2 regions of the Streptomyces sp. SYP-A7185 genome follow, and region 1 is predicted to be linked to the other one. Evidence: riboswitches for the same ligand, from Rfam matches in the RefSeq annotation. Region 1 holds a riboswitch; the other holds the start of a gene.
What was found. Region 1 has a riboswitch for cyclic di-AMP ahead of QBL25_RS25135 (NlpC/P60 family protein). Riboswitches for the same ligand answer to the same signal wherever they lie in the genome.

Region 1 (7,192 bases):
TTGCAGGGGTCCACCTCGCACCTCAGCTCGGTGCTTCAGGCCGCGCTCGCCGTGCTCGTCGGCGTCGCGCTGCTCGCCGGCCCCTACCTCGTCCGCATGATGCAGGACCTCTCCGAGGAGAGGCTGATGCGTATCCGCGCGCAGGAGCGGGCGGAGGTCGCCGCCCATGTGCACGACTCGGTGCTGCACACCCTGACCCTGATCCAGCGCAACGCGGAGAACGCCGGAGAGGTGCGCCGCCTGGCCCGCGCCCAGGAGCGCGACCTGCGCCAATGGCTCTACAAACCCGAGGGCACGGGCAAGGACGAGGCGGACGAGCCCGACACCCTCGCCGAGGCGGTCCGGCGCGACGCCGCGGAGGTGGAGGACAAGCACGGCGTCCCCATCGAGGTCGTCATAGTCGGCGACTGCCCGCTGGACGACCGCCTGACGGCACAGACGCAGGCCGCGCGGGAAGCAATGGTGAACGCCGCCAAGTACGGTGGCGAAGGCGGTGCGGTGCAGGTCTTCGCCGAAGTCGAGGGGGAGACGGTGTTCGTGTCCGTCCGGGACCGCGGCCCCGGCTTCGATCTGGATTCCGTGCCGGACGACCGCATGGGCGTACGAGAATCGATCATCGGCCGTATGCAGCGCAACGGCGGCACGGCGCGGCTGCGCGCGGTGCCGGGGGGCGGCACGGAAGTCGAGCTGGAGATGGAGAGGACGGCGACGACATGAGCGACGCGAGCGAGCCCGTGGGGCCCAGGGGCGGATCAGAGAGCGCGGCCGAGGCGAACCCGCAGGCAGGGGCGCCCGAACCGGCTCAGTCCGCCGACGCCACGGCCGAGGCGGCCGAGGCGGGCGGGGCTTCCGCGGGCGGTGACCCGGAGGGCCGCCGTGCGCGCGTCGTGCTCGTCGACGACCACCGGATGTTCCGGACGGGCGTCCAGGCGGAGATCGGCAGGACCGCGATCACCGGAGTCGAGGTCGTCGGAGAGGCCGCGGACGTCGACCAGGCGGTCACGGTCATCACCACCACACGCCCCGAGGTCGTCCTCCTCGACGTGCACCTTCCGGGCGGCGGCGGCGTCGAAGTGCTGCGCCGCTGCGCGCCGTTGATGTCCGACGCCGAGCGGCCCGTGCGGTTCCTCGCGCTCTCCGTCTCGGATGCGGCCGAGGACGTCATCGGGGTCATCCGCGGCGGTGCCCGCGGCTATGTCACCAAGACGATCACCGGTACGGACCTGGTCGACTCCATCTTCCGGGTGCAGGACGGCGACGCGGTGTTCTCGCCGCGCCTGGCCGGGTTCGTCCTCGACGCTTTCGCGTCGACCGACGCGCCGCCGGTCGACGAGGACCTGGACCGCCTCACGCAGCGCGAGCGGGAGGTACTGCGGCTGATCGCGCGCGGGTACGCGTACAAGGAGATCGCCAAGCAGCTGTTCATCTCGGTGAAGACGGTCGAGTCGCATGTGTCGGCGGTGCTGCGGAAGCTCCAGCTCTCCAACCGGCACGAGCTGACCCGGTGGGCGACGGCACGGCGACTGGTCTGACGGGCCTGCCGGACCTGACGGGCCTGGCTCGTTCCGCGGGCCTCAGGCCCGGTGGGGTGCGTCAGTGGTGCGCGCCGTCGGGCATCGAGGCCGGGGCGGGGCTCAGTTTCCGTATCGCCCAGCGGTAGTGGCCGACCGCCTTGGTGATGCCGATGAGGCCCGTCAGCCACAGGATGAGGCCCGTGCCCATGCCGAGCGCGACGTCGCTGTACGAGTCCCGGCCGGGCTCGGCGTAGGCGGCGGCCGCGAAGGACGCCCACAGGCCGAGCGTGCTCACGGCGAGGGACGACAGGAGCCAGCACAGGCTGAGTCCGGGGGAGCGCAGGGCGGAGTCCGACGCGGGGTGGCTGTCCAGCGCCAGCCAGCTGTCGGTGAGTTCGCGGATCTTCCGGTCCTTGCGGATGCCGGCGACGACGCCGATGACCGAGGGGGCGAGGGCCCCGAGGCCCAGGACGGCGCAGAGCGGGACCATCACGAAGGCCGTCACGTCGTGGTCCTCGATCATTTCGAGCGGCACCGTCAGGAGCGCCCAGCCGATGACGCCGCCGAGTGCGCACAGCCAGAGCAGCAGGAGGCGATGCACGCCCAGGCTCCGCTTGCGCAGGTCTTCGAGGGCGATGCCGCGGTCGTACAGCAGCGCGCTCCGGTCCGGCCAGGTGCGCAGATGGACGGGCGGCGGAGGCGGAGGCAGCGTACGGCGGGGCATGCCCCTGACAGTACCTGCGGGCCCGGGCGGCTTTCCGAGCCACCCGCGCGGCCCGCTGAGCCACCCGCGCGGCACGACAAACGACCCACGAAGCCCGTCAGGACACCCGCGTGGCTCCCGCGAACGGCATCTGGCTGATCGGTGCGAGGCGGACGGGGGCGCTCGGGTTCGGGGCGTGGATCATCTGGCCGTTGCCCACGTAGAGGCCCACATGGCTGATGCCCTGGTAGAAGAAGACCAGGTCGCCCGGCTGGAGTTGGGAGCGCGGGACGCGTTCGCCCGTGGCGATCTGCGCGTACGTCGTGCGCGGCAGCTCGACGCCGGCCGACCGGTAGGCGGCCTGGGTGAGCCCGGAGCAGTCGAAGGCGTCGGGGCCGGTGGCGCCCCACACGTACGGGCTGCCGAGTGCCTTGTAGGCGTACGAGACGGCCGCTGACGCACGGGCGTCGGCGGCCTTGGGCGGGGTGCCCGATACGCCGTCGCGGCCCGCCGTGCGGGATGCCCTGTCCTCGCCCGTGACCTCCGCGCGCTGTTCGCCGGTGAGCTGCGACAGGAGCCGCTTGGCCGCGTCGAGCTTTCCCGTCACCGTCTTCTTGTGCCGGTTCAGCTCCGCCTGGCGGGACTTGAGGTGCGCGAGGGTGGTGTCGGCCTCGGTGCGCAGCTGCTCGATCTCCTGGAGCTGCTTCTGGACGCCGGCGACGGTCGCGGCCCGGCGGCTGTCCGCCCGGTCGGCGAGCGCGGCGCGTTCGAGGTACTGGTCGGGGCCGGAGGAGAGCGCGAGCTGGACGGACGGGGCGATGCCGCCGCTGCGGTACTGCGCCGCCGCCAGCGAACCGAGGCCCTCGCGCGCCGCGTTGAGCTTCTCCGTCTTGCGGGCCGCCTCGTCGCGCAGCTCGCCCAGGGACTTCTCGGCGTTCTCGGCCTTCTCCTTGGCGCCGTTGTACTTCTCGGTGGCGACCTCTGCCTCGCGGTAGAGCGCGTCGACCTTGGACTTCACCTCGGCCGGGCTGAGCCGCGGATCCGCGTGTCCCGTGCCGTCGAAGGCGGTGGCCGTCGCGGCCCCGGCGAGGGCGATGGTGGCGGCGGTGCGGGCCGTATGGCCACTGAGCGAGCGCTGTCTGGGCTTGCGGTGCGCTGCCACGAAGGGGGGCTCCTTAAGGTTCCGGCGGCGGCCCGCACAGGGGGGACGGACCGCCGCCGGATTCTCGGCGGAGGTGGCCGACTGCCGCCCCTGGTCCGAGCGGCGGTGGGGAGCCGGTCACCTGACGAAGGACGCTAAACCTGACCGTCACGGGTTGGTGTCGGACTGTGCGCTACTGGCGGAAGTGCGTCGACAGGTGCCTCTTTGTGACCGCGCGATCCGCTGAGCCGCATGGCCTTCGCGTAGACCTGTGACCGATGTGGAGCTTGGGGCCCACCTGGCTACGGAGGGGTGCTAGGGCCCCGGCTAGGCTCCGCAACCATGGACGTTCTCACCCATCTCTTCGTCGGCCTGCACATCATCGGCATCGCCTCCCTCCTGGGCGGCTTCCTCACCCAGATGAAGCAGATGGGCCAGGGCACGGCCCGCTTCGTCCCCGCGATGCTTCACGGCGCGCTCACTATGCTCGTCACGGGCGTGATCCTGGTGGGTCTCAACCAGGCGGACGACAGCCCCGTCAACAACGTCAAGATCGGCATCAAGATGGCCGTCCTGATCGTGATTTTGGCGCTGGTCTACGTGAAGCGGGACGAGGAGAAGGTGGACAAGGGGATGTTCGGCGCCGTCGGTCTGCTGACCGTCGCGAACATCTTCATCGCGGTCCTCTGGACCTGATCCGCGGTCCTCGAGACCTCATCCGCGGCCTTCTGGACCCGAACCGCAGTGCTCCGGACCCGATCCGCGGTGCTCTGGGCTTGAGTCCGGAAAGCCAACCGACCCACTACGCGCGCGTGGCCCGCATCCCCCCGGGAATGCGGGCCACGCGCGCGTAGGTGGGCTTCAGGCGGGCCGCACCACGCTGTGGATCGGCATGTAGTAGATCGACTCGACGCGGACGTTCGCACCCGGCTTCGGGGCGTGGATCATCTTGCCGTCGCCGATGTAGATCCCCACGTGGCTGATGTCGTCGTAGAAGAAGACCAGGTCACCCGGCTTGGCGTCGGCAGTCTTCACGGTCGTGCCGACCTTCACCTGGTCCCACGTCGTGCGCGGCAGGGAGATCCCCGCCGCCTTCCACGCGTCCTGGGTGAGCCCGGAGCAGTCGTACGAGTCGGGGCCGGTGGCACCCCACACGTACGGCTTGCCGATCTGGGCCTCGGCGAAGTCGATCACCTTCGCGGCCTTCGTCGCGTAACCGCTGTCCGTACCGCCTGAGCCAGTGCCCGTGCCGGCCCCCGAACCCGCGCCGGTGCCGGACTCGGAGCCCGTGTCCGGGGTCTCCTTGTCCTGCTCGCGCTCCTTGGCCGCGGCCTCTTCCGCCGCCTTGCGCTTGGCCTCCGCCTCGGCCTCCTGCTTGCGCGCCAGCTCGGCGGCCTTGCGCTTGGCGGCTTCTTCCTTCTTCTTCTCGATCGCCGCGAGCCGCGCCTTCTCCTCGGCGGTCAGCTGCGAGAGCATCGTGCGCGCCTGGCCCAGCTTCTTCTGGACGGTCTGCTTGCTCGTCCTGAGGTCGTCCCGCGAGTCGCTCAGCGTCTCCAGGCTCTTGGTGGCCTTGGTGCGCTGCTTCGTCGCCGAGGCCTGCTGCGTCTGGTAGTCGTCGACAGCCCTCTTCTGGCGCGCGGTCAGCCGGTCGGAGAGGTGGTTCTGATCGAAGAACGACTGAGGGTCGTCGGCGAGCATCATCGTGGCGGTTTCGGAGACACCGCCGGTGCGGTACTGGGCCGCGGCGAACGTGCCCAGCTGGCGCCGGGCCTCGTTCAGCTTGTCGGTGCGCTCGGCCACGTCGTCGAGCAGCGTGTCCACCTTCTTGCGCTGCTTGTCGGTGCGCTCCTTGGCCGAGTTGTACTTCTGGGTGGCCACGCCCGCCTGGTGGTAGAGGTCGTCGACCTTCTTCTGGACTTCTTCGAGGCTGGGCTTCTGCGGAGCGGACGGTGCCGCCTGCGCGCTCTGCGACAACAGGGCCACAGAGGTCAGGGCCGCCGTCGTGATGCCGAGGGCGGGAGTGGCGCGTAGGCCGGCCATGCGGGTCCGCGGCTTGCGGTGCGACGCCAAGGGAGGCGACTCCTTCCGTAGACCGCCTACCGGGTTAGCTGTCGGGTTCGGGCGGGTGATTCCGGAAGGTTGCCCTACGGTCCCGTACTGCGTACGGGACCGATTCACCCCAAGTTCTTGGTGGGTCCCCGGCTCCGAGGAGATCGAACTCGGCGGAGGCCGCCCGTTCCCGGCGGGGTTCGCCGGTGGGAGTACGAGCAGCCCGGGCAGCAACCTAGCCAATTCGTGTGGCCCGTGTGAAGGTTGATGTTCGATATGCCCGATACGTTTTCGTTACTTTAAGAAGCGCTTGACGCGGGCACGCCGTGCCGTTGCGGAACGTGACGGTCCGCGGGCGGGGCGTATCCGGCCGGAGGTATCGGAACCCGGGGCGGGTTGTCAGTGGGGCCGCCTAGACTCGGGAGGCGATGAGCAGCCTCTTTGATGACAGCTTCCTGGCGGACCTCCAGCCCTCGCGGGCTTCGGAGGGGGAGCCCCCGCCGCCGCCCGAGGACAGTGCCCCGGAATCCATTCCGGACGACCTGTTCGACGGGAAGTTCGACGCGCCCGCACCCCGGGACGCGCACTACCGCGACGGTGCCCCACGCCCCGTGATCGACCCGGCGGCCCTGCTCGACGGGCTGAACGAGAACCAGCGCGCGGCCGTCGTGCACGCACACTCCCCGCTGCTCATCGTCGCGGGCGCCGGCTCCGGCAAGACCCGGGTCCTGACGCACCGCATCGCGTATCTCCTGGCCGAGCGGCACGTGCACCCGGGCCAGATCCTGGCGATCACGTTCACGAACAAGGCCGCGGGCGAGATGAAGGAGCGTGTCGAGCAGCTCGTCGGCCCTCGGGCCAACGCGATGTGGGTGTCGACGTTCCACAGCGCGTGCGTGCGCATACTGCGCCGCGAGTCGAAGACGATCGGCTTCACCTCCTCCTTCTCGATCTACGACGCCGCCGATTCCAAGCGCCTGATGGCGCTGGTCTGCCGTGATCTGGACATCGACCCGAAGAAGTTCCCGCCGAAGTCCTTCAGCGCCAAGATCTCGAACCTGAAGAACGAGCTGATCGACGAGGAGACCTTCGCGGGCCAGGCCGCCGACGGTTTCGAGAAGACCCTCGCTCAGGCGTACGCGATGTACCAGTCGCGCCTGCGCGAGGCGAACGCCCTCGACTTCGACGACCTGATCATGACGACGGTCAACATGTTCCGTGCGTTCCCGGACATCGCCGCGCACTACCGCCGCCGCTTCCGCCACGTGATGGTCGACGAGTACCAGGACACCAACCACGCCCAGTACGCCCTGGTGCGCGAGCTGGTGGGCCCCTCCGGGGGCGAGGGCGACGACCCCGCCGAGCTGTGTGTCGTGGGTGACGCGGACCAGTCGATCTACGCCTTCCGCGGCGCCACGATCCGCAACATCCTCCAGTTCGAGGAGGACTACCCGGACGCGACCACGATCCTCCTGGAGCAGAACTACCGCTCCAGCCAGACGATCCTGACCGCCGCCAACGCCGTCATCGAGCGCAACGAAAGCCGCCGCCCCAAGAACCTGTGGACCAACGCGGGCGAGGGCGCGGGCATCATCGGATACGTCGCCGACACCGAGCACGACGAGGCGCAGTTCGTCGCCGACGAGATCGACCGGCTCACCGACGCGGGCGACGCGAAGGCGGGCGACGTCGCGATCTTCTACCGGACGAACGCGCAGTCCCGTGTCTTCGAAGAGATCTTCATCCGCGTCGGCCTGCCCTACAAGGTCGTCGGCGGCGTCCGCT
Region 2 (7,192 bases), 1.5 Mb from region 1:
GCCCTCCTCACCCACCCGGAGCAGCGCGCGCGGCTCCAGGAATCCCTCGCGGACGGCGACACCGCGCTCCTGGAGACCGGCCTCGAGGAACTCCTCCGCTTCGACGGGCCCGTCGAACTGGCCACCTGGCGCTTCGCCACCGAGCCGCTGACGATCGGAGTGGAGGAGATCGCGGCCGGCGACCCCGTCCTGGTCGTCCTCGCCGCCGCCGATCGGGATCCCGCACGATTCGATCTGCCGGACACGCTCGACCTCTCCCGCCGCGACAACCAACACCTCGGCTACGGCCATGGCATTCATTACTGTCTCGGCGCACCCCTGGCCCGCCTCGAAGGCCAGGCCGCCCTCGCGACCCTGCTGCGCCGCCTCCCTGACCTGCGACTCGCGGCGGAACCTGGTGATTTGAGGTGGCGTGGCGGACTCATCATGCGCGGACTCCGCACGCTGCCCGTGGAGTTCACACCCGCACAGCGGAGCAAATATCAGACGCCGGAACCGCCGTCCAGCTGACAAGCCGTCAAGACTGTGACTTTCACGTGATCTCCGCTGCATCGACTTGTGACAAGCGTTCGACTCCCGCTACGTTCACGACGACTCGGCATCCCGTGTCGCAGTCGTCGCTCCAGTCACGCGAAAGGCAACCGCATGCTCTCCGGCCATGGTCGTCACCGACGCCCCCGCCAGGCCCCGGCCCTGATCGTCGCGGCAGGAGTGGCGGGATCGGCCATCGCCATCCCGCTGCTCGGCGCCACCAGTGCGAGCGCGGCGGACACCGCCACGTGGGACAAGCTCGCGGAGTGCGAGAGCGGCGGATCCTGGAGCGCGGACGCGGGCAACGGGTATTACGGCGGGTTCCAGTTCACGCAGGAGGTCTGGGAGGAGTACGGCGGCCTCGACTTCGCGCCGAGCGCCGACCAGGCCAGCCGCTCCCAGCAGATCTCCGTCGCCGAGAAGGTCCTCGACGACCAGGGCCCCAAGGCGTGGCCGAGCTGCGCACCCATCGCCGGTCTCACCCAGGACGGTGCCGCGGCCGACGTCGACCCGGGCGCCCCGATCACGATCCCCTCTGACGAACCGTCGGACTCGGCGGAGTCCGCCACGCCGGACGAGTCGGACAAGTCGTCCGATAAGGGTAAGTCGGGCGAGTCGAGCACCTCGACGGGCAAGTCGGCCGACCCCTCGGACGAGGCCGAGCCCTCCGGGAAGCCCGACGCGGACGACGCCTCGCGAGACAAGAATCACGACGAGTCAGACAAGTCGGATGGTTCGGCCAAGTCCGGCGAGACCGGCGAGACCGGCAAGTCCGAAGCGGACGAGGCCACTTCTCCCGACTCCACTCCTTCCACCCCCTCCGCCGACGAGAAGGGCGGCCGCCACCGCGGCGGCAGCGCCGCCGACGAACCGTCCGGCGACACCGCCCGCGAGGGCTCGGGCCGGCATGCCTCCCGCGGCGAGGAGCGTCAGCGGGACGGCTCGGACGGGACGTACACGGTGCGCTCCGGCGACAACCTCTCGGCCATCGCGGACGACCTCGACGTGAAGGGCGGGTGGACCGAGCTGTACGCCGGGAACGAGAAGTCGGTCGGCTCCGACCCCGATCTCATCCTTCCCGGTCAGAGCCTCGATTTGGGCGAAAAGTAGGGGTAGTTGGCGAGTCGCTTTGCGCTTGATGTCCCAATTGGCGCAAGTGAGAGATGGGTCTCAGAAGCCCTGATCGTCTTTGAAATTCCGCCGATCGCATGTCTACGGTCGTGACCGCTCGCCACAGCGGGCCCCGCCGGTCGGTACGCCGAGTCCTGCCAACGGCCGGTCGGGAACAGTCGTCGCGTAAGCGCCGTAGGCAGGAGCGGGGGACCCAAGGTTTCCGCCGGGCCCGGCCGTTGAGTCTCGTGAGAGCGAGGCGGACGGACGGGAACGGCTAGGGGTTAAGCCGCGCTTCGAGGAAGCGCGGCCGGGCAACTTCATCGGCCCGAACCCGACAGCTCACCTCGCAGGCGTCGGTGAGGGGATCACTCATGCTGTTTTCCAGCAAGGGCAAGCACCGCCGCCCGTCCAAGGCCACTCGTGTCGCCACGCTCGCCGGTGTCACCGGTGTCGCGGTCGCGGCCCCGCTGATGGCGGCCGGCTCGGCCTCCGCCGCGACGAACTCCGAGTGGGACGCCGTCGCCCAGTGCGAGTCCGGCGGCAACTGGTCGATCAACACGGGCAACGGCTACACCGGCGGTCTTCAGTTCTCGTCGTCCACGTGGGCGGCGTACGGCGGCACGAAGTACGCGCCCAGCGCGGACAAGGCCTCCAAGGCCCAGCAGATAGAGATCGGCGAGAAGGTCCTCGCGGGTCAGGGCAAGGGTGCCTGGCCGAGCTGCGGCGTCGGCCTCTCGGGCGCCTCCAACGAGGGTGGCGGTGCGCAGCAGAGCGCCCCGCAGCAGCAGCAGCCCCAGGAGCAGCCCAAGAGCCAGCCCAGCGCCCAGACCGAGCAGCCGCAGCAGGCCGCTCCCAAGGCCGAGGCTCCGAAGACCGAGTCCAAGAAGACCGTCGAGACCCCGACCGGCAAGACGGTCAAGAAGGGCGACGGCGAGTACAAGGTCAAGAAGGGTGACACCCTCTCCAAGATCGCCGAGGCGAAGAACGTCAAGGGCGGCTGGCACAAGGTGTACAAGCTGAACGGCGACATCATCGACAACGCCGACGTGATCTACCCGGGCCAGCAGCTCCACCTGAGCTAAGGGCCGGCGACGGCGGCGCTTCGGCGGAGGCGCCGCCCGTTCCACCCCCGTCCCCCACGGGTCCACCCCGCCCCGGTGCGCGTATCCCCCGTACGCACCGGGGCGGGGTCATGTGTGCCCTCCACGCTTTGTTCCGTTCGGAAACATTTTGCTCTCGGTTTGTCCACAGGGCGGTCGCTCGGCTGGCTCTTGCCCGGGAGCCGGTTAGGCTCGTGTCCGCGAGGCCAACGCCTCGCGTACTCGCGTCACATCCCAGAAGGAGATGCTCGTGCCGTCCATCGACGTCGTCGTAGCCCGGGAAATCCTGGACTCCCGAGGCAACCCCACGGTCGAGGTCGAGGTCGGCCTCGACGACGGCAGCACGGGTCGTGCCGCCGTTCCGTCCGGTGCGTCCACCGGTGCTTTCGAGGCCATCGAACTCCGTGACGGTGACCCCAACCGTTACATGGGCAAGGGCGTGGAGAAGGCCGTCCTCGCCGTCATCGAGCAGATCGGCCCGGAGCTCGTCGGATACGACGCGACCGAGCAGCGCCTGATCGACCAGGCGATGTTCGACCTCGACGCCACCGACAACAAGGGCTCGCTCGGCGCCAACGCCATCCTCGGCGTCTCGCTCGCCGTCGCGCACGCCGCGTCGGAGGCCTCCGACCTCCCGCTCTTCCGCTACCTCGGCGGCCCGAACGCGCACCTGCTGCCCGTTCCGATGATGAACATCCTGAACGGCGGGTCGCACGCCGACTCGAACGTCGACATCCAGGAGTTCATGATCGCGCCGATCGGCGCCGAGTCGTTCTCCGAGGCCCTGCGCTGGGGCACCGAGGTCTACCACACGCTGAAGAAGGTCCTGAAGGACAAGGGCCTCTCCACCGGCCTGGGCGACGAGGGCGGCTTCGCCCCGAACCTGGACTCCAACCGCGCCGCGCTCGACCTCATTCTTGAGGCCATCAAGCAGGCCGGTTACGTCCCCGGCGAGCAGATCGCGCTCGCGCTCGACGTCGCCGCGTCCGAGTTCTACAAGGACGGCACGTACGAGTTCGAGGGCAAGTCCCGCTCGGCCGCCGAGATGACCGAGTACTACGAGGAGCTCGTCGCCTCGTACCCGCTCGTGTCCATCGAGGACCCGCTGTTCGAGGACGACTGGGCCGGCTGGAACGTCATCACCGAGAAGCTCGGCGACAAGGTCCAGCTCGTGGGCGACGACCTGTTCGTCACCAACCCCGAGCGCCTGGCCCGCGGCATCGAGGAGAAGTCCGCGAACGCCCTCCTGGTGAAGGTCAACCAGATCGGCTCGCTGACCGAGACCCTGGACGCCGTCGAGATGGCCCAGCGCAGCGGCTTCAAGTGCATGATGTCGCACCGCTCCGGCGAGACCGAGGACGTCACCATCGCCGACCTCGCCGTCGCCACCAACTGCGGCCAGATCAAGACCGGCGCCCCGGCCCGCTCCGAGCGCGTCGCCAAGTACAACCAGCTGCTCCGCATCGAGGAGATCCTGGACGACGCCGCGGTCTACGCCGGCCGTTCGGCGTTCCCCCGCTTCAAGGGCTGACGGCTCCGGGCTCACCGGACCCGGCTCCGCCGAGCAGTTACGTACGTCCCCGCACTCGGTCCCGTACCGTGTGCGGGGACGTACGTACGTATCGGGGAGGCGGCACACATGGCCGTGAAGGACCGCGACCGGTTCTCCACCGCGACCAGGCTGCGGCTGCTCGGCGAGCAGACCGCGGAGCGTGTCTACCGCTCCCAGACCAAGCGCCAGGCGCGCCGCTCCCGGCTCACGGGCCGCGCCGCGCTCCTCGCGCTGGTGCTCTGCTCGCTGGTCGTCGCGCTCGCCTACCCGATAAGGCAGTACGTCTCCCAGCGCGCGGAGATCGCCGACCAGCGCAAGGAGCAGGCCGAGCGCCGCGAGAACGTCGAGAAGCTGCGCGACGAGAAGGCCCGCTGGCGGGACGACGCGTACGCGGAGCAGCGCATCCGGGACCGGCTGCACTACGTGATGCCGGGCGAGACCGGCTACACGGTGATCGACCCCGCGGCGGCGAAGAAGCAGCGCGCCGACCAGAAGGCCGCCGCCAGGCCCTGGTACTCGAACGTCTGGGACGGCGTGGACAAGGCCGACCGCGCGGACGAGAACTGAGCTCGGACGGCCGAGCTCGAACGCTCGGGTCCGGGCGCCCGGACCCGACAGAACCTCTACGGAAACGATCGAAAGACAGGCATGGAAACGCCCCCGCCGACCACCCCGCGCACCGAGCCCACCGACGCCGACGTCGAGGCCTTCAAGCAGCAGCTCGGCCGTCCGCCGCGCGGCCTGCGGGCCATCGCCCACCGCTGCCCGTGCGGGCAGCCGGACGTCGTCGAGACGGCGCCGCGCCTGCCGGACGGGACGCCGTTCCCGACGACGTACTACCTGACGTGCCCGCGGGCCGCCTCCGCGATCGGCACCCTTGAGGCCAACGGCGTCATGAAGGAGATGTCGGAGCGGCTGAAGACGGACCCCGAGCTGGCCGCCGCGTACCGCGCGGCGCACGAGGACTACATCGCGCGCCGCGACGCCATCGAGGTCCTTGAAGGCTTCCCGAGCGCGGGCGGCATGCCGGACCGCGTGAAGTGCCTGCACGTCCTGGTCGGCCACTCGCTGGCCGCGGGACCCGGGGTGAACCCCCTGGGCGACGAGGCGCTCGCGATGCTGCCGCAGTGGTGGGCCAAGGGGCCCTGCGTCACGCCGTGCGCCGGCGTCGACGCCGGCGCCGGTCAGGAGGGCGCCGAGTGACCCGCGTGGCCGCCGTCGACTGCGGCACCAACTCCATCCGCCTCCTGGTGGCGGACGCGGACCCGCGGACGGGCGAGCTGGTCGACCTGGACCGCAGGATGACCGTCGTCCGCCTCGGCCAGGGCGTGGACAAGACCGGCCGCCTGGCCCCCGAGGCCCTGGAGCGGACCTTCGCGGCCTGCCGCGAGTACGCCGGGGTCATCAAGAAGCACGGCGCCGAGCGCCTGCGCTTCGTGGCGACCTCCGCGTCCCGCGACGCCGAGAACCGCGACGACTTCGTACGCGGCGTCCTGGACATCCTCGGCGTCGAGCCCGAGGTCATCAGCGGTGACCAGGAGGCCGAGTTCTCCTTCACCGGGGCGACCAGGGAGCTGGCGGGCAGCGACCACCTCGCCAAGCCGTACCTCGTCGTCGACATCGGCGGCGGCTCCACGGAGTTCGTCGTCGGCGACGACCGGGTCCGCGCCGCCCGCTCGGTGGACGTGGGCTGTGTGCGCCTCACCGAGCGGCACATCCGCACCGATCCGCCCGCGCCCGCCGAACTCGACGCCGTGCGCGCCGACATCGCGGCCGCCCTCGACCTGGCCGAACGGACCGTGCCGATCCGCGAGGCCCGCACCCTGGTCGGCCTCGCCGGCTCGGTGACGACGGTGGCGGCGATCGCGCTCGGCCTGGACGCCTACGACTCCGCGGCCATCCACCACTCCCGTGTCTCGCGCGAGCAAGTGCGCGAGATCGTGGCCCGGCTGACCGCGGCCACGCACGACGAGCGGGCCGCGATCCCGGTGATGCATCCGGGCCGCGTGGACGTCATCGTGTCCGGCGCGCTCGTCCTCCTGTCGATCATGGAAAGGACCGGTGCCGGGGAGGTCGTCGTCAGCGAACACGACATCCTCGACGGCATCGCCTGGTCGATCGCCTGAGCGCGTCATGTAGCGTCTGAGCGGCTGCGGAGCCGTTGTCGGAGGCTCGAAGGGCCCGGCGGCGACACGCCGTCGGGAAACTTCGTGAAGTTCTTCACAAGGAAATCGGCTCGGTTGGACGATGTTCCGGGGTTCCGAGCCCCTAAAAGTGACCCCAGAGGGCCCCGCGACCCATGACAGTGAAGGTTCGGGAGTGTTTCCGCGGGGTGAACCGGCCGCGTGGTCCAGTCCGGCCGTGGGGCCAGAGTGGCAGCTCACAAGGGGTGCACAACGTCCCGGGTCATCGCCTGGTTCCCCTGAGCCGTCATGACCTGCGTCACGTGGGCGGCGAAGTGTAGCAGAGGGTCCACGCATGCTTGTGAAGGGGCGCACGAGCGACCCCTGCCGGGCAGGTGGATACTCGATGGCATGAGCACCACGGAGCGTCCCAGGATCCTCGTAGTAGGCGGTGGGTACGTAGGCCTGTACGCAGCTCGGCGCATTCTCAAGAAGATGCGCTACGGAGAGGCGACCGTCACGGTCGTCGACCCCCGGTCGTACATGACCTACCAGCCCTTCCTCCCCGAAGCCGCCGCCGGCAGCATTTCGCCTCGGCACGTCGTCGTCCCGCTGCGACGCGTGCTGCCCAAGGCGGAAGTTCTGACCGGCCGGGTCACCACCATCGATCAGGACCGCAAGGTCGCCACGATCGCCCCCCTCGTGGGCGAGGCGTACGAGCTGCCTTTCGACTACCTGGTCATCGCGATGGGCGCGGTCTCCCGCACCTTCCC

Region 2: another riboswitch for cyclic di-AMP. It lies ahead of QBL25_RS18385 (transglycosylase family protein); the one in region 1 lies ahead of QBL25_RS25135 (NlpC/P60 family protein).

What each region holds. Positions count from the first base shown of each region.
Region 1 covers NZ_CP122310.1:5,699,538-5,706,729, forward strand. The annotation lists gene QBL25_RS25110 (PspC domain-containing protein) at 1-717, shown strand, start outside; gene QBL25_RS25115 (LuxR C-terminal-related transcriptional regulator) at 714-1,532, shown strand; gene QBL25_RS25120 (hypothetical protein) at 1,594-2,238, opposite strand; gene QBL25_RS25125 (NlpC/P60 family protein) at 2,336-3,379, opposite strand; gene QBL25_RS25130 (hypothetical protein) at 3,701-4,054, shown strand; gene QBL25_RS25135 (NlpC/P60 family protein) at 4,220-5,428, opposite strand; cyclic di-AMP (ydaO/yuaA leader) riboswitch at 5,436-5,593, opposite strand; gene QBL25_RS25140 (ATP-dependent DNA helicase) at 5,836-7,192, shown strand, end outside.
Region 2 covers NZ_CP122310.1:4,209,384-4,216,575, reverse strand. The annotation lists gene QBL25_RS18395 (cytochrome P450 family protein) at 1-510, shown strand, start outside; gene QBL25_RS18390 (transglycosylase family protein) at 646-1,641, shown strand; cyclic di-AMP (ydaO/yuaA leader) riboswitch at 1,823-2,012, shown strand; gene QBL25_RS18385 (transglycosylase family protein) at 2,016-2,726, shown strand; gene eno (phosphopyruvate hydratase) at 2,995-4,275, shown strand; gene QBL25_RS18375 (FtsB family cell division protein) at 4,384-4,863, shown strand; gene QBL25_RS18370 (DUF501 domain-containing protein) at 4,945-5,499, shown strand; gene QBL25_RS18365 (exopolyphosphatase) at 5,496-6,422, shown strand; gene QBL25_RS18360 (NAD(P)/FAD-dependent oxidoreductase) at 6,831-7,192, shown strand, end outside.